4 regions of the Fictibacillus sp. B-59209 genome follow, and region 1 is predicted to be linked to each of the others. Evidence: riboswitches for the same ligand, from Rfam matches in the RefSeq annotation. Region 1 holds a riboswitch; each other region holds the start of a gene.
What was found. Region 1 has a riboswitch for S-adenosylmethionine ahead of P4361_RS19880 (DUF2325 domain-containing protein). Riboswitches for the same ligand answer to the same signal wherever they lie in the genome.
Positions count from the first base shown of each region.

Region 2: another riboswitch for S-adenosylmethionine. It lies ahead of metK (methionine adenosyltransferase); the one in region 1 lies ahead of P4361_RS19880 (DUF2325 domain-containing protein).
Region 3: another riboswitch for S-adenosylmethionine. It lies ahead of P4361_RS07370 (LLM class flavin-dependent oxidoreductase); the one in region 1 lies ahead of P4361_RS19880 (DUF2325 domain-containing protein).
Region 4: another riboswitch for S-adenosylmethionine. It lies ahead of P4361_RS16775 (methionine ABC transporter ATP-binding protein); the one in region 1 lies ahead of P4361_RS19880 (DUF2325 domain-containing protein).

Region 1 is NZ_JARMMC010000028.1:14,153-21,719, reverse strand. It holds gene ssuE (NADPH-dependent FMN reductase) at 1-126, shown strand, start outside; gene ssuD (FMNH2-dependent alkanesulfonate monooxygenase) at 123-1,262, shown strand; gene P4361_RS19885 (hypothetical protein) at 1,480-1,623, shown strand; SAM riboswitch class I at 1,678-1,782, shown strand; gene P4361_RS19880 (DUF2325 domain-containing protein) at 2,011-2,334, shown strand; gene P4361_RS19875 (hypothetical protein) at 2,367-2,537, opposite strand; gene P4361_RS19870 (LD-carboxypeptidase) at 2,741-3,667, shown strand; gene P4361_RS19865 (DNA-3-methyladenine glycosylase) at 3,679-4,587, opposite strand; gene P4361_RS19860 (hypothetical protein) at 4,624-4,815, opposite strand; gene P4361_RS19855 (hypothetical protein) at 5,253-6,335, shown strand; gene P4361_RS19850 (STAS domain-containing protein) at 6,456-7,307, opposite strand.
Region 2 is NZ_JARMMC010000005.1:278,696-286,262, reverse strand. It holds gene P4361_RS03875 (spore coat protein CotJB) at 2-265, shown strand; gene P4361_RS03870 (manganese catalase family protein) at 290-859, shown strand; gene P4361_RS03865 (phosphatase PAP2 family protein) at 1,008-1,559, shown strand; gene P4361_RS03860 (hypothetical protein) at 1,577-1,786, shown strand; gene metK (methionine adenosyltransferase) at 2,083-3,282, opposite strand; SAM riboswitch class I at 3,463-3,593, opposite strand; gene pckA (phosphoenolpyruvate carboxykinase (ATP)) at 3,877-5,460, shown strand; gene P4361_RS03845 (MFS transporter) at 5,599-6,873, shown strand; gene P4361_RS03840 (TetR family transcriptional regulator) at 6,827-7,468, shown strand; gene P4361_RS03835 (alpha/beta hydrolase family protein) at 7,457-7,567, opposite strand, start outside.
Region 3 is NZ_JARMMC010000009.1:40,300-47,866, reverse strand. It holds gene P4361_RS07385 (hypothetical protein) at 1-34, opposite strand, end outside; gene spoIIR (stage II sporulation protein R) at 101-775, opposite strand; partial or broken gene P4361_RS07375 (alpha-L-glutamate ligase) at 1,183-1,431, opposite strand; gene P4361_RS07370 (LLM class flavin-dependent oxidoreductase) at 1,443-2,492, opposite strand; SAM riboswitch class I at 2,655-2,753, opposite strand; gene prmC (peptide chain release factor N(5)-glutamine methyltransferase) at 3,001-3,861, opposite strand; gene prfA (peptide chain release factor 1) at 3,872-4,945, opposite strand; gene P4361_RS07355 (MOSC domain-containing protein) at 5,061-5,720, opposite strand; gene P4361_RS07350 (hypothetical protein) at 5,780-6,109, opposite strand; gene P4361_RS07345 (FAD-dependent oxidoreductase) at 6,279-7,567, shown strand, end outside.
Region 4 is NZ_JARMMC010000020.1:69,676-77,242, reverse strand. It holds gene cyoE (heme o synthase) at 1-818, shown strand, start outside; gene P4361_RS16795 (phosphatase PAP2 family protein) at 927-1,580, opposite strand; gene P4361_RS16790 (hypothetical protein) at 1,752-2,951, shown strand; gene P4361_RS16785 (general stress protein) at 3,086-3,529, shown strand; gene P4361_RS16780 (phosphatase PAP2 family protein) at 3,623-4,270, shown strand; SAM riboswitch class I at 4,297-4,412, shown strand; SAM riboswitch class I at 4,495-4,608, shown strand; gene P4361_RS16775 (methionine ABC transporter ATP-binding protein) at 4,705-5,736, shown strand; gene P4361_RS16770 (methionine ABC transporter permease) at 5,726-6,388, shown strand; gene P4361_RS16765 (MetQ/NlpA family ABC transporter substrate-binding protein) at 6,416-7,246, shown strand; gene P4361_RS16760 (M20 family metallopeptidase) at 7,271-7,567, shown strand, end outside.

The sequences.
Region 1 (7,567 bases):
AAGCGGCTGATTGTATCATTATACGAACTGATCGATGAGGTAAAGAAAGATACGTACATCAAGGACTTAGAAAAAGCGGAGCTGCAAATTGCGGGAAACATTGATGGAAAGGGGAATAAAGCATGAACGTATATTGGTTTTTGCCGACACATGGAGACAGCCGGTATTTGGGAACATCAGAAGGAGGACGGCCTATCACGCTTTCCTATCTTCGCCAGATTGCGCAGGCGGCAGATAGCCTTGGCTTTAAAGGAGCACTCCTGCCGACAGGGCACTCCTGCGAAGATGCTTGGGTTACCGCTTCTTCCTTAATTCAGGCCACCGAAAAGATGAAATTCCTCATCGCTGTACGTCCGGGTTTGATCTCTCCCTCTCTAGCGGCACGAATGGCTTCAACCTTTGACCGGCTTTCTGATGGAAGGTTATTAATTAATGTTGTGACAGGAGGAGATCCGGTAGAGCTTGCCGGTGACGGATTGCACTTATCGCATAGTGAACGCTATAAACTGACGGATGAATTTTTAACCATCTGGAGGGAGCTGCTGGCCGGAGAAGAGGTTGACTATGAGGGTAATCACCTTAAGGTAAAAAAAGGAAAAAATCTTCTTCCTTCAGAGCAAGAGCCTTTTCCGCCACTGTATTTCGGAGGGTCGTCGGATGCGGCGCTTGAAGTGGCTGCCAAGCATATTGACGTTTATCTGACTTGGGGAGAGCCGCCTGAACAGGTCAGAGAAAAGATTGATAGAGTCAGAAAGCTGGCAGCTCAGCAGGGGAGAACTGTGAGCTTCGGAATCCGGCTCCATGTGATTGTCAGGGAAACAGAAGAAGAGGCTTGGGCTGCGGCTGATTCGTTAATTCAATATGTAGATGAAGAAACCATCATTGCTTCACAAAAAGTCTTTTCACGTTATGATTCAGTCGGACAGAAACGGATGGCTGCTCTTCACAACGGAAAAAGAGATTCTCTTGAGATCAGCCCAAACCTTTGGACCGGCATAGGCTTGGTGAGAGGCGGGGCTGGAACCGCACTTGTCGGTGATGCAGACACGGTTGCGGAGCGAATGAAAGAATACCAGGAAATCGGGATTGATCATTTTATCTTCTCAGGCTATCCGCATCTTGAAGAAGCATACCGAGTGGCTGAACTCCTTTTTCCTAGGCTTCCGATCTCACATAAAAATCCGGCGGCAAAGCGTTCGCTTCATTCGTTTGGCGAAGTGGTCGCCAATACGTACCTACCGCTGAAAAGCAAAGTAAAATAAAAACTTCTAGTAAACTTGCTCACTTTTTCTTACAGAAAAAAGTAGTTATTGACAAATTTAACCATCTTAAGTAATCTATAAATGGAATTCATACAAAACCAGTCAGAATTATAAGGTTTGAGCTTTTTTTACAGCAAAAACTCATAAGCATGTTTATTGAGTTTTTGCTGTACATAATGATTGGTCCAGTTAAAAATAAAATAACGGGGGTTAGTGTATGAAAAGAGGATTACTCAGTATTACTTTCCTGGTTGTTTTCTCCATGCTTCTTTCCGCATGTGCACTCAACAGCTCAGATAACGAATCAAAGGACAGCAAAGCCAATACTTCTGCTGTTAAAGATAAAAGGCAAAAGCTATAAAGCAACCGATGAGGCTTATTCCATTATATTATTTTTAATAATTTCAAATTTTCTAACTTATTAAGAGAGGTGGAGGGATTTGGCCCTTTGAAGTCTCGGCAGCGGTTCCGGAGAGGGATCTGTGCCAATTCCAACAAGCTTTGGCTTGGACAATAAGAAGGGTAATTTGGTTATGTCTAACCTCTTCTTATTACGTGATCGTAGTAGGAAGAGGTTTTTATTACGGTATAAAACAGAGTAAATCCATAGGGATATTTTTATATTCTTTTTTGCTGCTGATTGAAAAACCAAAGGCAACTCTCTTTTTGGGATGTATGCCTTTGTTTTTTTTATTCAGCTTGAGCAAAAAGAAATAGTTGAAATAAGAGAGAGAAGGGAGATGCTGGTATGTCGTCGTTATTAATTGTTGGTGGAGATCATCTTGGGAAAATTACGAAGAAACTGGAGCATCAAGGGATAAGGGAGATCATTCATGTGAGCGGAAGAAAAGCTAGAATGTCTCAAAAGGATATTCCAAGTCATGTGAACTTGGTTCTGGTCCTGACCGATTTTATAAACCATGAGTTTTCAGCAGCGATCAAGAAAAAGGCGAACAAACAGAGTGTTCCCATCTATTTTTCCAAGAGGTCCTGGTGCTCGATCTATGCTGTACTTGAAAAATCGGAGCTTTTAAGCAATCGCACAAAACGGAAGAAGATAGCCGTTAATTAGTAATAAGAAAACCTGCCTCACAGGGCAGGTTTTCATTCCGTTGAATCAATTTTTACAACTTCAAGCTGAAAGGGAACGCACTCTTCCAGCCTTTCTTTAATCTGTTCGGCTTCCTCTCTGGACAATGGAGTATTTGAGTCTCTTAACGTTTCCAGGCTGAAAGTAAACCGCCCGCTGGATTCAATAACCTTGTATTCTTTCATGGGAATTCCCCTTTCTCCCTTTCATTTGAGATTGCAAAAATGGCACGATGGTATATCTATATACTTCTACATACCCGGTTCGTTCCCTTTTTAGTATTTTGATTGGAGGAATTGAAAAAATATAGTTATAGGAAAATCATCACTCTAATATACATAATCGATGGAATCTCGATGGGAAACCGTGCTGATGGAGGGATGAAGGTATGGCTGTTAAACCACCGATACTGCAGAGAGGGGACACCATCGGGATCGTGACACTAGGAAGCCCTCTGGAGGCCCAAATAATTAATGAAGGATTAACCACGCTGCGAAATTTTGGATTCAATATTGTCCTCGGGAAAAATGTTTACACGAGTACTGGTTTTTTGGCCGGAACGGATGAACAGCGGGCAGCTGATTTAATGGCGATGTTTACGAATAAAAAGGTGAAAATGATTTTGCCGACAAGAGGGGGAGTAGGAGTAGAGGGAATTCTGCCGTATCTGGATTTTGATGTCATCCGGCAGAATCCAAAAATCGTATCAGGATACAGCGATATTACGATCCTGCTGAATGTACTGTATCAATATACCGATTTAATCACCTTTCAGAGCCTTCTCCTGCTGGACTTTAATCCAAATACACCGGCTTATAACTACCAACAGTTTTTCCAGGCAACTTCAACTGTTCAGTCACCCCGGCAAATTGTTAATCCGCCGGGTATTCCTCAAATTAGCAGAGTACAAGGAAATATAACGGGAGAAGTTGTTGGCGGCAATTTGACCTCGCTTGTGGATTCACTTGGAACTCCGTTTGAGATTGATACAGCAGGAAAAATTTTAGTGATAGAGGAGACCCATGAACCGATTAACCAGGTTTACCGGTATCTCAATCATTTAAAAATTGCGGGTAAATTTGATGATTGTGCAGGCATTGTGATGGGTGAATGCACAGCGTGTGAACCGGCGTACGGTGTAACGTATGATCAGCTCATTACTACGTTTGTCGTACCACTTGGGAAGCCGCTCATGACAAATGTTACAACAGCACATGGGTATTATAAGGCAGCCATTCCAATCGGTGCACAAGCGAACCTCGATACCGTTAACAACCGTTTTTCGATTTTAGAGCCGAGTGTGAGCAATATGTAATATAAAAGAGATTATCCAGCTGCCAGCTCCATCCATAAATAAAAGGTGGCATAGGCTCTCCAGCCTGTCCAACTTTGAGACCACTCGATGATTTCTGGAAGGCTTGGCTTGGAGTAGGAACCAAGCACCTTTTTTAACGCGTTATGCAAACCAACGTCTGCAGCAGGAAATCCATCAGGATGGCGCAGGCACCTCATGATGACATAGTTTGCTGACCAGCTCCCTATTCCGCGGATCGAAGTCAATTTCTTTTCCATCTCGTGAAGGGGCAGTTCTTGGAGTCCTGTTTTGGTTAATCTGCTGTTAGAGATTAATTCAGCAGCATCTAACAAGTACTCTGCCTTTCGGTTTGTGAACTTTAGGGAGAGTAAATTTTCTTTAGTAAGATTGGCGACTTTATCAGGCTCAGGAAACATCCAATAATCTTTTCCGTTAAATGCCATGTTTTCTCCGAAGTGTTCAACTAACCGCCTCTTCAATAAATAAGCCACGTGAAGGCTGACTTGCTGCCCCATTATAGACCAGGCCAAGGCTTCAAACAGGTCAGGCACTCCAATGATTCTCAGCCCTTCCCGCCCTGGGACAACCTTACGCAAAATACGGTCTTCTTCTGCCATTTGATAGAAAGGGGTTAAATCCCGTTCCAAATCCATCCAATCGATGACGTGATGAACAATCTCTGCTTTTGTATTGTGATCGGGAACTTCGATTGGAAATGATAGAACGAGGTGCTGATCTGTGGCCTCCAACTGAATCAAAACACACTCTTTTTCACATCTAACCGCCTTTCTTACGGATTTGTTGTCCATATCCACGGAATGCAGCAGTTCATTTTGATTTCGGTTTAAGTAACGAAGACACTCTTCAAAAAGAACATCATGCCGTTTGATCTCAATATATTTTCCTTTGTCACTCCACATAAACAATCTCCTAAGCTTTTTAATATAGGAAGTCGATTAGCTTCCGGCTTCCTCCCGCAGACGGTTGAAGTCTCCTTCATGCCTTGTAGCCACAGCAATATCAAAAAGGGCATGGTTGAACTTCTCGTGGTCCAGACTGAACAAAAAGCTATTTACAAAGCCTTTGGCGGTGTATACGGCAAAATTCCATACTGCATCAAAGTCTTTGGGATTGATTGAGCTCGCCATTAAATGAGTACTTTTAGGATTTCAATCCCTACAATGCAGCCTTGCTTTTGCCATATGGATACCCTCCCAGAAGTAAAAACGTCCTAGCGATTATTAGATGGTTCGGTTTAGCTATCTTACATATGTCTTTTGTTATAGGCTCTTAATGATTGCGACAAACCCTTTAGTCCACTATATCGTAAAGCAGGGTTACTCAATGGGATCACCTAGCATTATTCAATCAAATGTGGAGGTCAGGGATGGCGTAATACAAAGAACATGCATTACAGGTAAAGCGATTATAGTAGAATAGACCCGCTTAAACCCCTAGAAACCAACCAACTTACTCGATAACTTATGTAAGGGGTGCCTGGCACCAGTAAAATGCTATTTCTTGCTCACACCCAGATATTGGGGTAAATTGTAAAAAAGACACAAGTTGAAGAAAGGAACACACTATGAAAAAAAAGTTATTATCTTTTTTTGGAGGAAACAGTGGAGCTTCAGGAAAAAGTGAACAGATTCAGAATCGTGAAAGCTGGCTTAAGGTGATTGTAATTGGTGCATTTGCTCTTTTACTTTTTTATAAGATTGCCACTTCGCCATTTGTTTTCCGTTTCTCTGATTTTATTTCTCTCTTTGCTTCTCTTTTTGCGTTGACGATTTCAGTGATGTACTATAAAAAATTTAATGACCTCGTTCGTAGATTAGAGGAGGGGTCCATTAAGGGGCAAAGGGATGATGCCCCGGTAATACAATCACTTCCGGAAACGGTAGCTTCAAGGAATGATCAACAAGATTTAGAAGCAGAAGAAACATTTCTTGAAGGAGAAATGGAGACTCCAAAGGAAAAAATGCTTAAAGAGGAAGAACTGCCGGTTGATGATAAGCTGGCAGAGGAAGTACAAGAAGAACAGGCTGAAGAAGCCTCAGAAAAGGATGAGCCAAAAGAACAGGCTGCTGAACGGCTTGAAGAGGCTCAGGCTTCCTCCGTCACTCCTCAGGTAACAGAAGAAGAACCGCCGGAAACAGAGGATAGGATTGAATATAAAAAGTCAGATGAAGATTACGTCTATGAGCCGAATGAAGAAGATATGAAAACCCAGCGAATTAAAGAAGAAGAGCTTAAACAGATTGAGATGGACAAAACCCAGATTTACCAGCAGCTGTATACGAGAGCAGATTTGAATGAAGAAGAGAGGAAATATTTCCAACAGCAGCTTCAGGAAAAAGAAACTCAAGCCTCTAATCTAAAACAGGAACTCATTCAGTTTACGAACAAGATCTCACAGGCGATCAATAAAACACCGCAGCTATTTCAAAAGCGTGATTCCAGGATTGAAGGAATCGTTCGGCTGCTCAAGCCTGACTTTGTAAATACTGCATCATTAAGTGAAATCAATGAACGTCTTGACGAACTGACCATTAATATACCGGAGGAGACACTGGAATCTCTTCAGCGTGAAGGGTTACTCGATGAATCGTTCCATTTTACCCGTTCCGGTTACAGGGAAGCGATCAACACAAGCAAACTGATCTAATCTATTTATATTTCAAAGAAAAGAAGCATCTTCTTAATGGGTGCTTCTTTTTTGATTCCAAATAAAAAAGCGGTGCCAGGCACCGAAATCCCGGTGCCTGACACCCTAAAAGAAATGCACTTACATTTCCCGCTTAAACCCCAAATATTGAAGGGCAAGATGCAGGCTAGAAAATGTGGTGACCCCATTAAATTCCACACCAAGTGCGGTCATTGTCAGAGCAAGCTCTGGGCGAAGGCCGCTGATTTTTGTCTTCACACCAATCAGTTCGAGTGCTTGAATGACCTGATGGATTTTTTGCGCGACCATCGTATCAATGATTGGTACTCCAGATAAATCCAGAATAAGGTGATCGAGCTTTAGGTCTACAGAACTCCGCAAGGCGTTTTCCATGAGTACCTGAGCACGATTTGTATCGATATCGCCAATCATAGGCAGAATACCCACTCCGTCCCCGAGAGGCACGACGGGAACAGAAAGTTCATCGATTTCATGCCCGGCGGTCTCCAGGTTGGAAGCGTGTTTTTCCATATAAGAAGTACTTACCATAAGAACAGCAGTATCAACTACGGAATCAAATTCAGAAATCAGTTCGTAAAACGTATCGAGATCCAATTTTTGCATTTTGGCTTCTTCTTTTATGATGATGCCGATTTTAGTACGGTAAAAATGTACTTCTTCGATGGCACGATCCAATGGGATATTAAGCGAAACAAAGATATCAGCATATTCAGCTCCCCATTCCTTCAGCCTTTCAACAGAGACAGCTGGTGGAAGCGATACGGTCTCTCCATACAAATGAATCAGCTTCATACGAAGATGTTCTAACCGACTCCGATTGTTTCCTAAGTGGCTGTAATCGAATCGCTCTTCATCTAATATGGTTTTCGCTAAGGTTTCCTTTTGATTTAAAATAAGTCCGCTAATTGTTTTGAAATAGGGTCTTGTTTCTTTGCTCAATACTTTCGACACTTTCAGACCCCTCCTTTAATAAAGAATAAAAAAACAGTTGTTATAGTTTTCGTCGTTTTTCCGTTTTTTGTAACGTTTTGAGAGGGATTGAATGCTCTAGTAGCTGGAAATGGTGCCAGGCACCGCTTTTACATACTTGTGTAATCGCGGTGCCTGGCACCTTTCATTGGCACCTTTCATTTTTCACCGGAAGGTTTACTCCAGGGCAATAAGGATAATATTAAACGAGATGTTATTTCTTTTGTTACATAAAAAAGTTC
Region 2 (7,567 bases), on a different contig from region 1:
AATGGAAACAGGCCTTCCAGCTGAGTATTATCAGCTCCTCGAGGAATTACAGGCGGTTGATTTTGTACTTGTTGAATTAACCCTGTATTTAGATACCCATCCAAATGACACAGCCAGCATCCATCAGTTCAATCATTTCGCCCAGGAACGAAAAAAATTGAAGAAAGCCATTGAGTCAAAATATGGGCCGATGCAGCAATACGGAAACAGTTATTCAGGTGCTCCCTGGGATTGGAACAAAGGACCTTGGCCGTGGCAGGTATAAAAGTAAAACCATGGGAGGGCAACTATGTGGATTTATGAAAAAAAGCTGCAATATCCTGTTAAAGTCAGCACATGCAATCCGAAGCTGGCGAAGTTTTTGGTTGAACAATATGGCGGGGCAGACGGTGAGCTTGCTGCTGCATTACGGTATTTGAATCAGCGGTATACGATCCCTGACAAGGTCATCGGCTTGCTCACCGACATAGGAACAGAGGAGTTTGCCCATCTTGAGATGATTGCCACGATGATCTATAAATTGACAAAGGATGCCACTCCCCAGCAGATGAAGGATGCCGGGCTCGATACCCACTATGCCAATCATGACAGCGCGCTCTTTTATCATAATGCAGACGGTGTGCCATTTACTACAGCTTATATTCAAGCCAAAGGAGATCCGATCGCTGACCTGTACGAAGACATTGCAGCAGAGGAAAAAGCACGTGCTACGTATCAATGGCTGATCGACATGTCGGATGATCCTGATCTCAATGACGGGCTGAGATTTTTGAGGGAAAGGGAGATCATCCACTCCATGCGGTTCCGTGAAGCTGTTGAAATTCTAAAAGAAGAGCGTGATCAGAAGGTTTTCTTTTAACCTCATTTATACCGGAAGCTGCAAACCGCTTGAATTCATCCAGGCGGTTTTTTCATTTATTTACAATTTCTTCACACTGCCTTTAAACAGCGGCAATAAACCTCTTGTAATCTGAAAAGGAAATCGTTATAAAGCAAGGAGGACTTCCATGGCAAGAGTAACCGGCTGGATCTATGAAAAGGAATGTGATGTATTTAAATGGGTGAACGGCAGACTGCAGCACCGTTTGCTGGATAAGTATTTCAATGTGATCACACACATTGGCGGAGCAACGTGCACCATTCTAACTACACTGCTTCTCCTGCTTACCATTCCTGCCGATCTGAAGAAATTTGCTGCTGCAGGAATCCTGTCTCTTATTCTCAGCCATATTCCTGTTGCAATCTCAAAGAAATGCTATCCACGGAAACGCCCTTATCTGATGATCGCGGGTACCAAGACCTTCAGTAATCCGCTGAAAGACCATTCTTTCCCTTCAGGACATACGACCGCGATCTTTTCGGTCATCATCCCGCTCGCTTTCATCCATCCAGGATTGCTTACCTTACTGCTTCCGCTCGGGTTGTCTGTTGGCATCTCGCGTATGTATCTAGGCCTTCATTACCCAACCGACGTGCTCGCCGGTATGATCCTCGGGATCAGCTCAGGAATCTTTTCCGTGTTTTTACTCAACGTTTATCTCGTTCCTTACTTTTTATAAAATTTAGGAGGGGTTACATGAAAAAAGCACCACAGGAAAACCGTTTGATGATTGTGCAAGAAATCAGTCCGAATCTCAATCTAAAAATCGCTCCAGCAGCAATCTTCAAGCTTCCTGTATTCATGAAAACCTTTGAGCATAAACCTCCAGATTTAATTGAAAAGGTGCCAGGCAACCGGCTTTTGACATATGTCAAAAAGCGGTGCCTGGCACCTTTTCAAAAATAAACAAGTCAAAAACAGTCGAAATGTGTCGCGCTTTAACAGATTGAAAATAAAAGTTCCGTTTTTGAACATAAATTTGATTTTTTGAACAAAAAATTAGTTTTTTGAACATAAAACAAAAAAGTTGAAAATAAAAACTAAAAATCATTTAATAAAGTTAGTTCTCCACACTAAACGAGTTAAAAAACTTTCAATTATGACGCTTATTCAAGATTTCCCTCTACCCATTTGCTAAACCAAAACCTTTACAAACGACTAAAAACTAAAAAAACCGGCCCAAAGGCCGGTTTTTCTTAATATTACGCGTTTGCTTGATCTTTAAGTGCTTCTGCTTTATCTGTTTTTTCCCAAGGAAGCTCAACGTCTGTACGGCCAAAGTGTCCGTATGCCGCTGTCTGTTTGTAGATTGGACGGCGAAGGTCAAGCATTTTAATGATTCCCGCAGGACGAAGGTCGAAGTTTTGGCGCACAAGATCAACCAATACTTCTTCAGAAACTTTTCCTGTTTCGAATGTGTTGACTGCGATCGATACAGGCTGTGCTACACCGATTGCATATGCAAGCTGAACTTCTACTTTGTCAGCAAGTCCGGAAGCAATGATGTTTTTCGCTACGTAACGAGCGGCGTACGCTGCAGAACGGTCAACTTTAGTTGCATCTTTACCGGAGAATGCTCCACCACCGTGGCGAGCATATCCGCCATACGTATCAACAATGATCTTACGGCCAGTTAATCCAGCATCACCTTGTGGTCCGCCGATAACGAAACGGCCAGTCGGATTAATGAAGTATTTTGTGTTTTCGTCGATCAATTCTGCAGGTACAACAGGCTTGATGACTTGTTCTTTAATGTCGGCTTGAATTTGCTCAAGTGTAATTTCTGGATGGTGCTGAGTGGAGATAACAATCGTATCGATACGAACCGGTTTGTCATCCTCATCATATTCCACCGTTACTTGAGTTTTACCATCCGGACGAAGGTAAGGAACTTCTTCGGTTTTACGCACTTCAGCCAATCGGCGGGACAGGCGGTGTGCCAAAGAGATCGGAAGCGGCATAAGTTCAGGTGTTTCATTGTTGGCATAACCAAACATAAGACCTTGGTCACCAGCACCGATCGCTTCGATTTCTTCATCAGTCATTGAGCCTTCACGAGCTTCAAGCGCTTGGTCAACACCCATCGCGATATCCGCAGACTGTTCATCAATGGATGTAAGAACTGCGCATGTTTCAGAATCGAAACCGTATTTTGCACGGTCATAGCCGATTTCTTTGATCGTTTCGCGAACGACTTTTGGAATATCAACATAAGTAGATGTGGTGATTTCACCAGCAACAAGCACAAGGCCTGTCGTTACGGATGTTTCACAAGCGACACGTGCGTTCGGGTCGTTTGCAAGGATTTCATCCAGGATCGCATCGGAAATTTGGTCACAAATTTTATCCGGATGCCCTTCCGTAACTGATTCAGATGTAAAAAGACGACGACTTTTAGACAATTGAGATCCTCCTTCTCTATTGAAAGCATAGAGCAATTTTTTTATAAGATACGGTACTCATTCCTATATGGATACTTTGTTTTGTAAAATATTCAGGTTCAAACTGTTTTAAGACATAAAAAAAGCCTTTCCCTGGACCTAAAATAAACGAGGGAAAAGGTCTTATGTCTACGCCTTCACCTCTTATTTTCAAGGTTTTTTCACCTTGCAGGTTAGCACCTTTTCACTTCACTGCACAAGAGATATGTGATGATGAAGTGTCGGTTGCTGGGTTTCATAGGGCCTGTCCCTCCACCTACTCGGAATAAGAGCAGCCGTTCCCGAAATATAATAGCGCAGTTCGACAAACCTGTCAACTTGAAAAGCTATACTCTCCCTCTCCAGCGGGAGTCTGGGCGATCCTTCAAATGGAATTAAGTACCTATTATAAATGAAAGATTATGCTTTTAAAAACAAAGAGCCTGATTTATGAACCAATTTACAATTTGCTAAATAAAATAGTATACATTATTTGTTTCAATGTGTTATACTAATTTCGAATTTACTTACGATATTAATGATAAATATATTTCTTAAAAGGATGGTTTTGCGAACATGAATACGGTTGATTTAACGACGACTTTAGATGACATTCTATCCAGCGCTGCTACTCATGAAAATCTACCTGTACCTATGCTTGTTGAAAAGGCGCTGCTCCGAAATGAAGGCATTTTATCTTCAACCGGTGCTCTCAGGGCCACTACTGGAAAATATACTGGACGTTCTCCCGAAGACAAATTCATCGTGGATGAAGCTAGCACACAAGATAAAATAAACTGGGGCAAAATCAATAAGCCCTTTAACGAAGAGAAATTTGAGCAGCTCTATAAAAAAGTACTTCATTACTTAGGACAAAAAGAGGAATTGTTTGTATTCAAAGGATTCGCTGGTGCCGACCACGCGTACAGGCTGCCTATTCAGGTGATTAATGAATTCGCTTGGCATAACCTGTTTGCCCACCAAATGTTCATCCGTCCGACAGCTGAAGAACTAAAAGGAATCGAAGCGGGATTCACCGTGGTATCTGCACCAGGATTTCAAGCAGATCCTGCTGTAGACGGGACCAATTCTGAAACCTTCATTATTATATCATTTGAGAAGCGTATCGTATTGATCGGAGGAACTGAATATGCAGGAGAAATTAAAAAGTCCATCTTCTCAGTAATGAACTACATTCTTCCTGAAAAAGGGATCCTTTCTATGCATTGCTCCGCAAATGTCGGGCAAGAAGGCGATGTAGCTCTGTTCTTCGGATTATCCGGTACCGGGAAAACTACGCTCTCTGCTGATCCGCATCGTTCATTGATCGGTGACGACGAACATGGCTGGGCTAATACTGGTGTTTTTAACATTGAAGGCGGCTGCTATGCAAAATGCATCAACCTCTCTGAAGAAAAAGAACCGCAGATCTGGAATGCGATCCGTTTTGGAAGCGTTCTCGAAAATGTCGTTCTTGACCATGAAACTCGCGTAGGTGATTATAGCGACGGTACGTTGACTGAAAATACTAGGGCTGCCTATCCAATTCAGGCGATCCCGAATATTATCCAGCCAAGTGTTGCTGGTCATCCGAACACGATCATCTTCCTGACAGCTGATGCATTCGGCGTATTGCCTCCGATCAGCAAACTGACAAAAGAACAGGCTATGTATCATTTCCTTTCCGGCTACACGAGCAAACTCGCCGGAACAGAACGAGGAATCACTTCTCCTCAAGCGACCTTCTCAACATGCTTCGGTGCGCCGTTCCTTCCATTGGAAGCAACTGTATATGCCGAAATGCTTGGAGAAAAAATCGATCATCATGAAGTAGAAGTATACCTGGTGAATACCGGATGGTCAGGCGGTGAATATGGTGTCGGCAAGCGCATGAACCTTTCCTACACAAGAGCCATGGTTCAGGCTGCCCTTCAAGGGGAATTAAAATCTGTAGAGACGATAACCGACCCTATTTTTGGACTGCATACTCCAGTACATTGCCCAGGTGTTCCTGATCAAGTACTTCAGCCGAGAAAGACTTGGGAGAACCCGGAAGATTACGACCGCAAAGCAAAAGAGCTTGCAGGTAAGTTCAAGGAAAACTTCGAAAAATTCAACAATGTGCCAGCAGAAATTAAAAGTGCAGGACCGCTTTGCTAACTAGCATCAACTAAAACCCATCTAAAACCGCTTCCCAGCCGAAGCGGTTTTTTTATTTTCCATAAAAAGGTTGAAGTCGACACTTGTGTCATTTATAATAACGACATAAGTGTCATTTTAATTCCGAGGAGTGATCTCATGGAAAAGAAAGCAGGTAATACATTAAGGCAGAATAAATCTTTTAAGTTTTTAATGTCGGCACAGGTCATTTCCAATCTTGGTGACTGGCTTAGCATCATGGCTATTTTTTCATTGATGGCTTTTAAATGGAACGCCTCACCGCTGGAGATGTCATTTGTCATTATTTCACTTGGACTCCCCATGACGGTTCTTGGACCGGTTGCTGGCGTGATCGCCGATCGCATGAACCGTAAAACCATCATGGTCTGTTCTGATTTTTTCCGCTGTATCATTATTCTTGGTTTGATCGTTGCATCTGTGCCTTGGCATGTGTACATTCTGCTCATTCTTCTGGGAATCTTCTCCTCTCTTTTTACTCCCGCCAAAAGCGGCATGCTGAAAGAAATCGTGTCCGATGACGATATGCAGCAGGCTGCTTCGATCAGCTCTGTCATCCAGGACGCGACGAAGATTATCGGTCCTGCCATCAGCGGATTTTTAGTAACCACGGCTGGAATCAGCAGCGTTTTTATTCTTGATTCAGCCAGCTTTCTCTTGTCCGCTTTGCTGCTGTTCGTGCTTCCAGGTGTTAAACCGCTTCACGTAAAAGAAAAACGCACAAAAGGATCTGTTATATCAGATTTAAAAGAAGGCTTTCAATATATGAAAACCGTACGCTTTATTTTGTTTGGCACTGGTTTCATGTTTGTTTCCATGTTGATCTTGCAGATGGCGGATGCCCAGTTTTCCGTTCTGATCCGATTACTCGAGACGGGCAGCCCGGCATTGGTAGGTTTAGTGGTCACCTGCTCAGGAGTTGGCTTTCTCGTGACCGGCCTATGTTTGACAAAATGGCAGATCAGATCTCCATGGCTGGCGATGACGATCGGTATCTTCTCGCTTGGAGGCGGTTTTATGATCATGGGATATCTGGCTTCTCTCCAGCTTCCCCACCCATTTATCTGGGCTCCTGCGCTAACCTTCTTAGCTGCCTCAGGCGCAGGTTTAATCTTCATCCCTTTCAATACAGCCGTTCAGAGACTAACACCCGTTCATATGACAGGAAGAGTATTTGGCCTGACGGGAAGCATTATAATGCTAGCGACACTTATAGGCCCGGTGACTGGCGGATTTGCTGGAAATCAATTCGGAGTAATCTCCGTATTTATTGTTTCTGGCGCTGGACTTGTTACAATAAGCATAGCGGCATTGTTTTTACGAAAATCGATTGAACGGAGCGATCAGTATGTCACCGAAAGTGCCTCACGAGCACAAGGAACAACGACAGCGTGAAATTTTAATGGCATCTAAAAAAGTGTTTGCCCAAAAAGGCTATGAAGCTGCCTCTATTAAAGACATCATGGATGCCACATCCATTAGCAGGGGCGGGATCTATGCCTACTTCTCAAACAAAGAGCACATCTTTCTTTCTCTTTTGGAACAAATGATGGAGGATAACCGCAAGGAGCTGGATGAGCTCCTTCAAAAGAATAATGGAAGCGTTTGGAAAACTCTCCTTACCATATTGGATGACTACAGAAAAGCTGAATACGAAGATACGGAAAATCTTTTTAGTGCGGCAATCGTTGAGTACGGAATTACGCATTGGCGAAAACCGGAAAACAGAGATTACATCGAAAAACGATACGAAGGTGCTGCCGGTATTTTTAGCGTGCTAATCCAAAGGGGTGTGGACGCCGGTGAGTTTAAACCGATTGCCTCCGCTGATGATATTAGCCGGTTCATGATTAGCTTTCTTGATGGGCTAGCCATTTCAGCGATTAGTCTGACCCATGGCCTCATGCGTACCGGAAAACAGATGGATCTTTTTGAATCCACTTTAAAAATGATGCTCAACGTACAAAAGCCGGACTTGTCACAAAGGTGACAGCTCCGGCTTTTCTTTGTTTTGCGTTTTCATCCACTCACAAAAAGCATAGGTTATTTTCCGGTTTTCCTGCGGCGGAAAATGATGAGTATATTGCGG
Region 3 (7,567 bases), on a different contig from region 1:
CATGCGGCATAGCCGCCCGTAAACGAATTGTCATGGTGTTCACCCCTCTAGCATTTTTTATAAAAGTCTATGAAACAACCATGAAAGTTATGCAGGGCTTTTAAGAGAAAAGACTCCCGATCTTATCTGCGATGGAGGTAAATAAGTCTGCCAGAAAGAATTTAACTTCTATTTTTTCTTCCTCAGGCTTTTGAACAACAGGTGCGTCCTGAGCTGGTCCTGAGGCCACTTCCTTTACACCCTTCTGATCCGCTTTAACGGCGTCTCCGTTTTCAAAATCAAGGAAACATAGAGGCGGAAACAATACACACCACCAATTGGCTCCTTTCCCTTTACCAAGTGTAATGAGGACCGCTTCATACTTTCCAGCAGGGTAGATATTATTTCCGTACATTTTTGTCGGGAAGGCGACATGATTGTTGAATTGAACTTTGTAGGGAATGTTGAGCCCGGCATCTTTCAAGTAGGACTTTACCACGTTTTCAACTTCAGGCAAATGTTTTCGGATCACTTTTTCGGCCTGATCATGTGAATCCAGGCCACCCACCCAGGTTGTGATCTGTTCGTTCACTTTATCCCGGATTCTTCTTTTCAGTGCCTGATCTTTTTCCGCATCACTGTTTGCCAGAATCCGTAGCCTGATGGCATCACTTGGAATTTTAGCAGAGGCATTCATAGTGGCATCGGCCACCTTCGTTTGGGTTTCAAAAAACAGCAGCATCGCGATCAGCGATAGGAATAGTATAGTCATTAGCGATTTTTTTGATCTTTTCATGTTTAAAACTCCCCTTTCCTTTTCTATCCTCATTGTGGCCACGGAAAGGAGAAATCATACTATGAATCTAGTAAACAAATACCGAAAAAATATGACAGAAACCGGCTGTGAAATAACGGACTTTGTCACAAATTTATTAAACATATCAAAAAGGTCACATAATTCCTCTGTAGTGTAGGAGGTCTGCTATAGTAAGGACATCCCTATCACCCCCTTTTTCATGTAGATAATGAAAAAACAAAGAGCCTCCCGCTACTGGCGGGAGGCTCTTTTTGTCTATTGCGCGGTTGCTGCATTCAATGAATCAAGCTGCAGCTGCAAAAATTCCGCAAGCTCCAGCATGCCATATTTTCCGGCAGCCGCTTCAGCATCAGAGTTGTAATTGGTGTTCGTATTGATATCATACGTATAGATCGTGCCGTCTTTTCCAGCCAGGCAATGACACCGGCAGCAAGTTCCGGTGCATAACGGTGTCCTCTTGTATGTGAGGAAGCACTCATGCGGCTGTAAAAAATGCCCTCGGGCGGGGCTTCTGCCAGATTAACCGTTCCCTGATCGAGATGCCATGCCTCATAAGGCACTTGCAGCTCATCCAGTCTCTTTGTGAGATGATCTGTCCATTCATCGTTCTCATGTATGATATATACTTTTTTCATGGTCATCCTCCTTATTTCGCATGTTCTTTCCGATAGCTCTCCACCAAAGGCATCACCTGTTTTGAGAAACGTTCCATCTCTTCTAACTGAGGGGAGAATTGCAGTAAAAGGAGTCCGAGGCCGGCTTCTTCATATGCTGCAATCCGCTCCGCAATCTGTTCAGGTGTGCCGATCAGATTCGGCCTCAGCCCCCGGTTGGAAACAGAGTAGTCGTACAGCTGAATCTGCTGTTCAAGCTGCGACTTGCTCGTAAAATCTTTAAACCCAGCATATGCGCTGGACTCTTTTACATCTGTAATCCTCTGCAGTTCCGCTTGGGCTTCTTCTTCAGTATCCCGGCAGATCACATAGGCCGCCATGCCGAACGAAGATAAAGGTTCTTTCCCTGTTTGCCCGCGGCGGTTCTTCATGTCATTGATCTTAACGGCGATCTCTTCGACAGTGCCGCCATGCATGACGTAGGCGTCACAGGAGGAAGAGATAACCTGTTTACCCCTTTCACTTTCTCCGCCAGCATACAAAATGGGATTTGGCCGCTGAACAGGTTTAGGGAAAAGTTTCGTATCGCTAAACTGATAAAACTTGCCGGAATAATTGAAGGTTTCTTCTGTCCACAGCCCCTTTAGAACATCAAGAAACTCTTGCGTACGCTCATATCTTTCGTCGTGGGCAGTAAAAATGCCGCCATACTGCTTCGCTTCCTCTTCCCACCAGGCGGAGACGACATTAAGTGTAAACCTCCCGCCGCTCATTTGGTCGATGTTCGCCGTCATTTTCGCCGTTACAGCAGGATTATGGAATCCCGGCCTTACCGCTGTCATAATTTCTATTTTCTCCGTTACGGCCGCGAGACCCGCTGCCGTTGTCCAAGCCTCCAGAGAGTCCTGCTCCGGCCCTTTTATATCATTCAAATACAGTTCCGCGATCAGCGTCGTGTCAAACCCCCATTTTTCCGCGGACTGAATAACCTTCTTCCCATAATCAAACGTCGGCGGCATGTTCTCATCTTCCACATTTCTCAGCCATCCACCAAAGATCGGCAACCAAAATCCAAATCTCATCTACCTTTTTCTCCCCTCTGCCTTTTAAAAACATTCTGCCACTAAAAGAAACCCTGAAAGTCCATCCCTTCAGTGCGGAGGAGCGGTCAGGACAACGGCCTGACCCTCCGACTATCTAAAAAAAACTTCCCCTTTAGATAAGGGGAAGTTTTTGACCGCTCCATCTTATCTTCCAGGATCTACTCCTGCTGGATTTAGCACCTTCTAAAAATAGGTTGCCGGGTTTCATAGGGCCAGTCCCTCCACCGCTCTGGATAAGATTTATTTAATTAATAGTAATCCTACAATAGAAGTAGGTATTTCGTCAATTTTTAGGATGTGAGAATAGATGATATTGAGTTGCGTTTGACTGGCGAATAAGTCTGAAAAATTCAGTTCGGATCAGTTATTGCTTGTTTCGCTCAATTATTCTCCGTTCGGCTCAATTCAGCGCCAGTGTCGTTCAATTCGGTTCTTCCGGCCACAAAAAAGAAGCCCCCAGCACAGCTGAGAGCCCCTTCCACTCTTCTTAAAAGCCAATCTCCGCGATAACCATCCGTTCTTTTTGGCTGATATCCTTTACTACCGAAACAACCGACCCAGGGAACGTGACCCTGAGCATTTCAGCCACCGTCTGGCCCTGATCATGGCCGACTTCAAAGGCAACAATGCTTTGTGCGTTCAGAACGAGGGGCAGCTCTTCCATAAACCTTCTGTAAAATACGTAGCCGTCCTCACCGCCGCTAAGTGCACGGAAAGGCTCTTGATCCTTAACGATCGTCTCAAGCTCCATTATTTCACGGTCAGGAATGTAAGGAGGATTCGACACAACGATATCTGCTTTTTCTCCGCCCTCGATCAGAGGCTGAAGGAGGTCTCCATGAATAAAACGAACAGATGCCTCAAGGTCTTCAGCATTTTTCTTTGCGACTTCCAGGGATTCCTCAGCAATATCGATCGTGGTTACCGAAAAACGAGAATTTTCCAGTGCCAGCGTAATGGCAATGGCACCGCTCCCCGTCCCGACATCGACTGTCTGGATCTCTTCTATGCCAGGGAACCTCATCATGGAGCGCTGAAGCACTTCATATACGAGCTCTTCTGTTTCCGGCCGAGGAATGAGCACCTCTTTATTCACCGAAAAGCGTCTTCCGTAAAACTCTTCAAAACCAATAATGTATTGGACAGGCACTCCATCGCCATGCTTTTGTACAGCTGCTTCAAATGCCTCTTGCTGCTTTGGAAGAAGCTCTTCATCCAAACCAAGAAGCAGCTCCGTCCGGCTCAGATCGCCAAGTACATGACGAAGCAGAAGCTCCCCGGCTTGAGGTTCCCGTCCCTTTTTCGTTAAAAAAGATGAAGCCCAGTTCAGGGCTTCATGCAGTTTCATCGCTTTCATCTTATGCTTCCGTCTGGGCCTTCATTTTGCTTGTCTGGTCTTCTGTAATTAATGCTTCAATGAATTCGTCCAGCTTGCCGAGCAAAATTTGATCCAGTTTTTGAAGAGTCAGGCCGATGCGATGGTCCGTTACACGGTTTTGCGGGAAGTTGTACGTACGGATCCGTTCTGAACGGTCACCGGTACCCACTGCAGATTTACGGTTTTCATCGTATTCTTTTTGTTTTTCCTGCTGAATTTTATCATAAACACGTGCGCGAAGAACCTTCATCGCTTTTTCCTTGTTTTTGATCTGTGATTTTTCATCCTGACAGGAAACAACGGTTCCAGTTGGAATATGCGTCAGACGAACAGCGGATTGAGTCGTGTTAACCGACTGTCCGCCCGGTCCGCTTGACGTAAACGTGTCTACACGGACGTCCTTATCATGAATTTCAACTTCCACTTCTTCTGCTTCAGGAAGGATCGCTACTGTCGCTGTAGACGTATGGATACGGCCGCCGGACTCTGTAGCAGGAACACGCTGTACGCGGTGTGCTCCGTTTTCATACTTCAGCTTGGAGTATGCCCCGTTGCCGTTGATCAAGAAGATGATCTCTTTGTAGCCGCCAAGCTCGGTGTAGCTTGCTTCGATTACTTCTGTTTTCCAGCCTTGCACCTCGGCATAGCGGCTGTACATTTTGTAAAGATCGCCTGCAAATAGGGCGGCTTCGTCACCGCCTGCTGCTCCGCGTACCTCGACGATTACGTTCTTATCATCGTTCGGGTCTTTTGGAAGAAGCAAGATTTTCAGCTGCTGAATGTACTCTTCAATCTTATCTTCAAGCTCGGAAACTTCCTCTTTCACCATGGCGGTCATCTCGGCATCAAGCTTTTCTTCGAGCATTGCTTTTGCTTCGTCGAGCCCTTCTTTTGCTTCTTTATACTCGCGGTAAACCGCTACTGTATCTTGAAGAGAAGACTGTTCTTTGGAGTATTCCCTTAATTTATTCGTATCGCTAATGACTTCTGGGTCACTTAATAGATCATTTAATTTATTGTATCGGGCTTCTATCGTTTCTAAACGTTCTAACACGCTTTTCACCTCATTTTAATGGCATAACATTCTAATTATAATACAGGGGAGGTCACCCGTCAAAAGCCTTCAGACTGTGTTTTGACGGTTTGAAGGCAAAAAGAAATCCCCGGAGCTACAGGTACTGCCCGAGGAGAGAGTCTAATCTCTTTTTCATAGCTGAGCGCCAGCCTTCTGCCAGTTCATTCAGACCGGCAAGCATGGTAAGCCCTTCTCTGTTTTCCTTGTCTATGTATGTCATTCTGTTAACAAATTCGACAGAGATCCCGGCTCGATGTTTTTCTTCAATAACAAGCTTGTCTCCCGGGCTGACAGTGCCTTCTTCCAGTACCCGCAAGTAATAGCCGGAGAAACTGGTATCCTGAATATATTTGATCATCAACGGCTGTTTGAGTTTGGCAGCCACCTTAAAACAAGGCTGGCGCGGCTGGCTCACTTGGACCAGTGCCTCCCCAAGCCGGAAGATGTCACCGATAAAGACCTCTTTTTCGGTAAGGCCTTCAACGGTAAGATTCTCACCGAAAGAGGGTACGTCCAGAGAGATTCCCAGCCCTTTCTCCCAATACGCATAATGATTATGAGAATAGACACAGACTGCTTTATCCGGACCGCCATGGTGCACGGTGTCCGCCTGTATATCTCCTTCAAATTGAAGATTTGACAAGAATAATGGACCACGGGACGGCTTTTTATTGATCGCCGAGCTTATGTCTTTTCCCTGCCACGAAAGAACATCTGCCTTTCCAGTATTCAAAGCTATAATGGATCCTTCCACAACTGCACCCCCGCTCTTTCTTTTATCGTACTCTATAGGGATGCGCCGGGCAAAGGTTTTTAATACATGGATGTATGGTTTTTCAGCGCTTCGTAATCCAGTCGCTGCTGATTCATGCGGATGGCCTTTGTCAGTTCTTCAATCACGACTTTTTCATCGGTTATAATATTGAAAACAAAGGGAATGGTTGCAAAGTGGCCAAAAAATTGGGTACAACCTTTGTGCCGTATGTCGTGCTGCGTATCAGTAACCGGATTGACTTTCACAATAAAATTTCCCATGGATTCATAGATAGGATCCAGCGGCTTCTCTTTCAACTTTTTGATAAGTGTGGTGATCGGAACAGGATGGTCGTTCCAGTCCGTTCCGTTCGATAAGATATCCAGCATTTTCTACACCTCTCTATTATGATTGTTCGACAGCGCCGGCAGGTTCTTGTTGGTACAGATAGTGTTGAAAGAAAAAAAGGATACGGTGCAAGAATAGCGAACACCCATTTAACGATGACTAAAAGAAAACGAAGGGGAATACAATAGAAGAACAGAAAGGGGATAGAGTATGAACTATTGTATTATCGGCGGAGATGCGGCCGGGATGAGTGCTGCGATGCAAATCGTCCGCAACGATCCGGAGGCCAGCATCACCATTTTTGAAAAAGGGGGCATCTATTCTTACGGCCAATGCGGACTCCCCTATGTAGTGAGCGGACTCATTCCATCTTCTGAAGAACTGATTGCCCGCGATGTAACCACCTTCAGGGAGAAGTATGGAATGGACGCCAGAACCTATCATGAAGTGACCCGGGTTGATCCAGGGGAAAAGACCATTTACGGCATACATACAAAAACAAATGAGGAATTTGTTTTTTCATATGACAAGCTTCTGATTGCAACGGGGGTCAGCCCTGTCATGCCGCAATGGGAAGGAAGGCACCTGCCAGGCATCCATGTTGTGAAAACGATTCCTGACGTTGAGAAAATCAAGAAGGACCTTGATCCTTCCATCCAGGACGTCACCATTATCGGTGGAGGCTATATCGGGCTTGAGATGGCAGAAAATCTTAGGCTTTTAGGGAAAAGGGTAAGGATTATCCAAAGAGGGCCCCAGCTAGGCGCCATCTTTGATTCCGATATGGCAGAACTGATCCATGAAGAAGCCCAAAAGCATGACATAGAGGTTTGTTTGAATGAAGAAGTTCAGCGGTTTAAGGGAGATGACCGGGTTCAATTCGTAAAGACGAACAAACGGGACTATCCAACGGACATGGTCATCGTATCTGTTGGTGTAAAGCCGAATACATCATTGATCGAAGATACGGAGATCCGGCTTCACGAGAGCGGAGCCATCCTTGTCAACCGGTACATGGGGACCAATGTGAAAGATGTCTATGCTGCTGGAGATTGCGCGAGCCATTACCACCTGATCAAAGAAATGGATGATCATATTCCTCTTGGCACAACAGCGAACAAGCAAGGCCGGATTGCAGGCCTGAACATGTCAGGAAAGAGGCAGACGTTCAAAGGAATTGTCGGCTCCTCAATCATTAAGTTCATGGACCTTTCTCTTGGAAAAACAGGAATATCCGAGAAAGAAGCGGAAAAGCTCCACTTCCCGGTTGAAACAGTAATGACGCGTGCAAAAGACATTGCCGGCTATTTTCCTGGAGTAGAACCGCTGCACGTCAAAATCATATTTGACGCAAACAACCAGCGCATTCTGGGCGGGCAGTTTATCGGCAAGCATGGGGTGGACAAAAGAGTGGATGTTTTGGCCACAGCCATGTTTCACAAAATGGACCTGCACGAACTCGAGGATTTGGATCTTTGCTATGCTCCTCCATATAACGG
Region 4 (7,567 bases), on a different contig from region 1:
GAACAATTGCTGGCTTTTGCATCGGTGCGAGAAATCTCTCTTCAAGCCTTAGTTTATGGGAGCTTTTCTTCTGGACAGTTCTAGGAACCATTTTTGTGATCGGTTCATCTGCGATCGTGAATAATGTTTACGATGCGGATATCGATAAGTACATGGAACGGACAAAGAACCGGCCGATTACCAATGGGAGAATACCGAAACGAAATGCGATCTTAATGTCGCTCATTTTTATTATCATAGGTGAGGCCATTTTAGGCTTGATGGTAAATCCGGTTGCTGCGCTTGTAGGTTTTATTGGATTTATTTTCTATGGATTTGTTTATACAATTTCTAAAAGGGTGACTGTGATCAATACGGAAATCGGATGTATTTCAGGCGCTACACCTCCGATTATTGGCTATACGGCAGTTACCGGACACTTTGATTTGATCGCATTGCTCTTATTTGTATTCATGTTCGCATGGCAGCCTCCGCACTTCTTTGCACTGGCAATGAAACGGGCAGAAGAATACAAGAGTGTAAATGTACCGATGCTGCCGAACAAAGTGGGTTTTAAGCAAACGAAGGTTCATATTTTAATTTATACCGTATTTGCGGTAGCAGCTTCTCTTCTCTTGTACTTTTTTAACGTACTGGGAATCTGGTACTTAATCGTTGCGGGAATTTTAGGAGCAGTCTTCCTTTACCGTGCGATGCAGTCCTTTAAGTACAAAGAAAAAGAAACGGAAATTGCGTGGTCAGGAAGAATGTTTAAATTCTCCATTATGTATTTAACGCTCATGTTCGTGACCATGATGTTTGCTCCGATTTTCAGCTAATAGCTTAACAATAAAAACCCCTATTGAAATGGTGCCTGGCACCGCCTCAATGGGGATTTTTTAATCCAGCTCCAACGCCAAGGGCTGATCGTGGCGCTGGAGCTTTTTTTAATGGCTGATTTCTTTCGTTGATGAGGGAATTGGTTTGGATTTTACGGAAGGTGACCAATTTCTCTCGGAGACAAAACATAGTGTCTCTGCCAACAAGAAGGCAGCGAACACATCCAGGATGACATGCTGTTTAACCATCAGAGTTGAAACGATAATAATCACGGAAAAGTACGTAATCATACTTCTGTTCCAGGTTGTTGAGAACGGTGCCTTGCGCATTACCCGGACCAGCAGGTAGCTGGAAAAGCAATGGATGCTTGGAAAACAATTATAAGGGGCATCCATCTCGTAGACCCGGTTTACAAGAGATTCCAAGAATGAAGAGCCAGCAACGAGCGGCCTAGGAACGGTGGTCTGAAAAAGGCTGTATACCGTATAGCAGACCAGCAGGCCTGCAATGTAAACAAACAGTGTCTTGAAGTACGTCTTCTTATCTTTGAAATAGAAATAAATCAAGATTCCGTAAATATATAAGGTCCACAATAGGTAAGGGATAATAAAAACAGCAGAGAATGGTATGTTCCTGTCAACGGTTGTAGCTAGGTTATGCACTTCGCTCCCGGGGTGATTGACCCAATCATAGATCAAGGAGCAAATCGGCAATAATCCTAAAGAAAGCAGCGGGAACAGGTTTTGCAGCGATTTCTTCATAATTTCCTCCATGGCAGCTAACTTCTTTTGCCATTTCCCTAGTATACATCAGCTCAAACAGAATAGGGCAAATGGAAAACATTGCTTGCTAAATGATAAGGCTGCTGGTTTAAGGGTAAGCTAAAAAAGGTATTTATCCTGTAATCCAAGCATGTTCAGGAGGTACAATCCATGCAGATAAGTAAACCAGCAATTGTTCCGCGTTATACATTTTCTGAAATTTACGGTCCGGATCTCATTTTTAATCCGAGGCCTTCATTCGCTCATAATAAGTGGATTCCCGATTGTCCAGTAAAGCTTGATCTTCTGACGGGAAGCCAGTTTGCGGTATTGGGAAGCATGCCGGTCATCTGCAACCGGTCGGTAACTACCAAAAAAGCAACGGAGCTGTATGAACGGGCGGGTCTCCTGCTTCGTTTTCCTGTTCACGAATATTCGACAGAGGCGGATTATCGAAACATTTTCGGCCGCTTAGAAAAAGAGCAGAAGAAGATGGTAGTTCAGCATATTCACCCAGAAGAAGAAATGTCATCAGAAAATTATTGGATCGATCCGCGCCTTGTTCAGTATTTAAACAATAAAGCGAATTTAGAAGAGCTGGTTCCTTCTGGACATGCTCCGAAACGAAAATCAACAACAGCTGCGGAACTTCATGATCAATTAGTAACCTTCCCATTTCCATGTGTGGTTAAGGCAGCGACAAATGAGGCAAATGCGGCAGGTTTTGATGTATTTATCTGCAAAAATCAGGAGGACATTGACAGGGCAGCAAACTTTTTCGCCTCCTGTGAAGGAATTGTCATAGAAGAGTACTTGGAGATCGAGCACAATTATTGCGTTCAGTTTGCCTGTACAGCAGATGACCGTCTGATTTATCTGGGCAGTACGGTCCAAAATATTACGGAAGACGGAAAATATAAAGGAAACTGGGTCGATAAAGAGTCAGAACCCGATGATGAGGTCATCAAGGTCGGGAGAAGAATTATGGAAGAAGGCTGTAAAAGAGGCTATAAAGGGATTGCAGGATTTGACATTGCGGTAACGGCTGATGGAAGGAAAATAGCCTTTGATTTAAATTATAGAGTCAACGGTTCTACCGCCGCACTTCTTATGAGAGACAGTGTTGAAGAACAGCTCGGTAAAAAGGTAATCAAATTCGTTTCCTGGGAATCCAAGGGCGGTATAGAACCCCTGTATGATGAAGTGAAACGGGGGATTGAAGATAGATATTTCATTCCGCTGTCGATCTATAATGGCAGTGAAAGCCCTTATGAAGATGCCGCCACGCTTATACAGGGCCTTGTACTGGGAGACACAAGGGAAGAGGCGGATCAAAAGGAATATATTTTTCAAAGAGCCGGTCTATCCTAAAAGAGGAAACCATCTAAAACTCCCCGGCATTTGGAGGGGAGTTTTCTTATGCTTATTATGACACCTGTTTACAGATATAGGGTTGGGGTAAATACTAGTAAATAAAATCAGACATTGATTAGGAGGCAATACATATGAGCAAAATGGTGATTGGAGTGTATGAAACAGAGAACGAAGCTGTTGATAGTATACAATCCCTGGTGAATCAAGGATACAATGCAAAGGACATCTCCATCCTTGCTAAAGATGATGGAAAGATGGATCGAGTTGCCGATAAAACGAATGTTTCAGAAGAACATCTGGACGAAGATGTAAACGAAGCAGCCTATGGAACCATTGCAGGTTTTCTGTCTGGTATCGGCGGAGCCATCGCGGTGCCAGGCCTTGGTGTTCCCGGTATTGGTCCGCTGCTTGCTGCTGGTCCATTTGCATCCATGTTTAGTGAGGATTCAGAGGATGATTTAAAAGAAGTTCTCATGTCCCTGGATCTTTCAGAACGGACCGCTGAGCGTTATGTGCAAAAAATAGAACAGGGCAGCATTATGGTTTTCTTAGAAAAAGATGCGGTGAAACTTTAACAATAGAGTAATTCTAATAGGTGCCTGAACGCATAAAATAGTCCGCCACATGAAAGGATATGTACATAAAAGCAAGTTAAAGTGAGGGCGGATATGAAAAAAGAGAATATGGCAATTCTAAGCGGCGTTATGATAATGGGTATTGTAGCTTTAAGACTAATGAACAGGCTTCGTAATGATGATCATTGGATGAAACTTGACGGAATGGGAAGCTTGGCTATATTTTCAGCACGGGGCGGAGGTTTCGTGGATTTCTTTCTGAGAAGTTACTCTTTTCTTGGTTCTGGATTTCTGTTGATTCCTGCCACTATTTATTCTGCATACAGATACAGGAGAAAAGGAAAGAGAAACATTGTTTTTTTATTAATAGCCAACCTGATCGGATGCCGTTTGATTAACTCTGTTTGGAGAAAGAATTGGAAGCAGCGGCCTCCATCCACTAAACCTTTTTACATTAGGTATGGATATCCGAGTGCTCATGCGATGAATGCAACAGCGCTTTATGGTCTTTTTACACTCTTATCAAAAAAGTTTGTTAGAACGAAATTTTGTATATTGGCAGTGCACCTTGGATTTATTTGCTGGAGCAGAATTTATCTAGGCATTCACTATATTACGGATGTACTGGCTGGAGTTGCCGGAGGAGCAATGTGGCTGGCTTTTATGGCTTCAGTGTTTTTATTCCGATCAGAGAACTCCGAAAAAAGATTTGACATCGACTTAGATCATGGTATAAGATAGGTCACATCAAGTAAATATGAACGTGTTTCTTATCCAGAGAGGTGGAGGGATATGGCCCTGTGATACCTCGGCAGCGGGTTTTTCTTTTGAAAAACACTGTGCCAATTCCAGCAAGTTCCTTTAAGGGCTTGGAAGATAAGAAGAGCAGCTCGTTTCCTTATGGATACAACATCTCTTCTTTCTTTAAGAAGAGATTTTTTTATTTAATTGAACATTATATTTGTTTCTTATCCAGAGAGGTGGAGGGATTGGCCCTTTGAAACCTCGGCAGCGGGTTCCCGGTTTAATGGGAATACTGTGCCAAGTCCGGCAAGCGATTAGCGCTTGGAAGATAAGAAGAGATCAGCCACTCATCTATGCGTCAGGCCTCTTCTTGTTTTCAAGAAGAGGCTTTTTTTGATGTTTTAACAGTAGCGAGAAAGGAGATCACATCATTGATTCGATTTGAAGAGGTAACCAAAATTTATGAGAGTGGCAAAAGCCGGGTAAGAGCGTTAAACAATGTGAGCTTTGAGATAAAAAAAGGAGAGATCTACGGTGTTGTCGGATACAGCGGAGCAGGAAAGAGCTCCTTGCTGCGATGTGTGAATCTTTTGGAGAAGCCGACATCAGGGCACGTCTTTGTAGGAGAGGAGGACATGGCAAGATTGTCTCCGAAGGAACTGAGAAAAAAACGGAAAAATATCGGTATGATTTTTCAGCATTTTAATCTGCTGAACGCAAAAACGGTATTTGATAATATTGCGACACCGCTTTATCTTCTCGGCATGAAGAAATCATTCGTTAAAGAGAAGGTGAACGACCTGCTGGAATTTGTTGGCTTGTCCGAGCACGGGCATAAATATCCCGACCAGCTCTCCGGCGGACAAAAACAGCGGGTAGGCATTGCCCGGGCGCTCTCCACTGATCCGGAAGTGCTATTGTGTGATGAAGCAACATCGGCATTGGATCCGCAGACGACCTCCAGTATTTTAAAGCTTCTGAAAAAAATCAATAAGGAATACAACATTACGATTCTGATCATCACGCATGAGATGAACGTCATTCGTGAGATATGCGATTCCGTCGCTGTTATGGAGAACGGAGAAGTGATTGAGAAAGGGAGCGTTTTTGATGTATTTGCAAGGCCACAGACTGAGACGGCAAGGCGCTTCGTCAGTTCAGTTCTTCAGGATGAATTGCCTGAGTCCCTTAAAGACCTATTGAAGAAGCAGGACAGGAATCATCAGATCTTCAGGATTGTATTTACCGGAGCATCCACAGGACAACCGCTGCTGTCACAGATTGCCAAGAAATTCAACGTGGACGTCAGCGTTCTATACGGCCATGTCACAGAACTTCAAGACGTCCCTTTCGGAAACCTTGTTGTTCAATTGATCGGCGACGAACAGGAAATCAGAAGAGCGATCTTTTTCGTGAACCAGAGTGAAGTCGAAATAAGGGAGGTTGCACCTTATGCAAGTTGATTGGAGTACATTTTGGGTCGACATTTTAAATGCGGCCGGTGATACCTTAACGATGGTTGGATTTTCCTTATTGTTCTCGGCTGTAATCGGCATTCCGCTTGGCGTCGTACTCGTAGTCACGAGGATGGGGCACATTCTTGAAAACCTGGCCGTCTTTAACGTTTTGAACGCGATTGTAAACGTTCTGCGTTCGATACCGTTCATCATCTTAATGGTGGCGATTATCCCGTTTACAAGATTAGTAGTCGGTACCTCTATCGGGACATCGGCCGCGATTGTGCCATTGATTGTATATGCCGGCCCCTATATCGCAAGGCTCGTGGAAAACAGCCTGCTTGAGATCGATCCGGGCATTGTAGAGGCCGCAGAAGCCATGGGAGCGACTCCTTGGCAGACCATCTTTCGCATACTGCTGCCGGAAGCATTCAGTTCACTGATCCTGTCGTTTACGATCGCAACGATCGGCCTGGTCGGAGCTTCGGCGATGGCAGGGGCTGTTGGTGGAGGAGGCTTGGGCGATCTGGCCATTGCCTACGGCTATCAGCGATTTGATACAGACGTGATGATTGTCACCGTCGTTCTGCTCGTCATCCTTGTTCAAGGCTTGCAGAGCACAGGAAATATACTGTCCAGAAAAATTAGAAGAAGATAAAAAGAGAAAAGGGAGAAGGGAAATCGTATGAAAAAATATTCATTGATCATTTTAGTCATCGGGGTTTTAATGTCGGCATTCTTGAGCGGGTGCAGCGGCGGAGATAAAAAAGGCCTTGAAAAAGTAAAGATGGGCATCAGCGGATCTGACAGTGACGTGTGGAAGTATATCGCTAAAAAAGCAGAAAAAGAAGGCATTGATTTGGAAATCGTAGAGTTTTCCGATTATGTCCGTCCGAATCAGGCATTGTCTGACGGGGATATTGACGCTAATGCGTTTCAGACCATCTCTTACTTCAATTCGTTTAAAAAAGAACATAAATTGGATTTAGCACCGATTGCAACAACCGTCATTGCGCCTATGGGCGTTTACTCAAAAAAATACAAGAACATCAAGGATATCCCGTTTGGATCAACCATTGCTTTGCCGAATGAAGCTACGAACATGGGCCGTGCTTTGCTTCTTCTGCAGAGTGCCGGGCTAATCAAACTGGAAAAGAACTTTGATGGGAATGGTGATCTGAAAAAAGTGGTGGAGAACAAAAAACACTTGAAGCTTAAACCAGTAGTTGCAGGCCAGACACCACGGGTGCTTCCTGATGTGGCCGCTTCAATCATTAACAATGGCGTTGCTGTCGACGCTGGAATGAATCCGAAGAAAGATTCGATCTTCCTTGAAAGCAAGACTGCAAAGCCATATATCAATATCATTGCAACAAGAACTGAAGATAAAAATAAAAAATCGCTGAAAAAAATTGCGAAGATCTATCAATCAAAAGATACAGCCAAGAAGATTAAAGAAATCTATAAAGGTGCAACCATTCCTACGTTTGTACCGCTAAGTGAAATTGGAGAGTAATAGAGAGAGAAAGGATCTGAGATCATGACTGTAATCAGCAGAACTGCCGGAGAAATCCAGGAACAAATCCGTACGAACATTGATGTAAACCAAGCGGCTTACATTCAAACTTCTCACGAGATCCATGATAATCCAGAAATCGGAAATGAAGAAGTGTTTGCATCCAGCCTGCTGGCATCGCTGCTCGAAAAAGAGGGGTTTCAGGTAGAACGCGGAGTGGCCGGTCACGAAACGGCATTTGTTGCCCGTAAGCGTTCTATTCTAGATGGGCCATCCGTTGCCTTTTTAGCAGAATATGATGCCCTTCCCGGCATCGGTCAT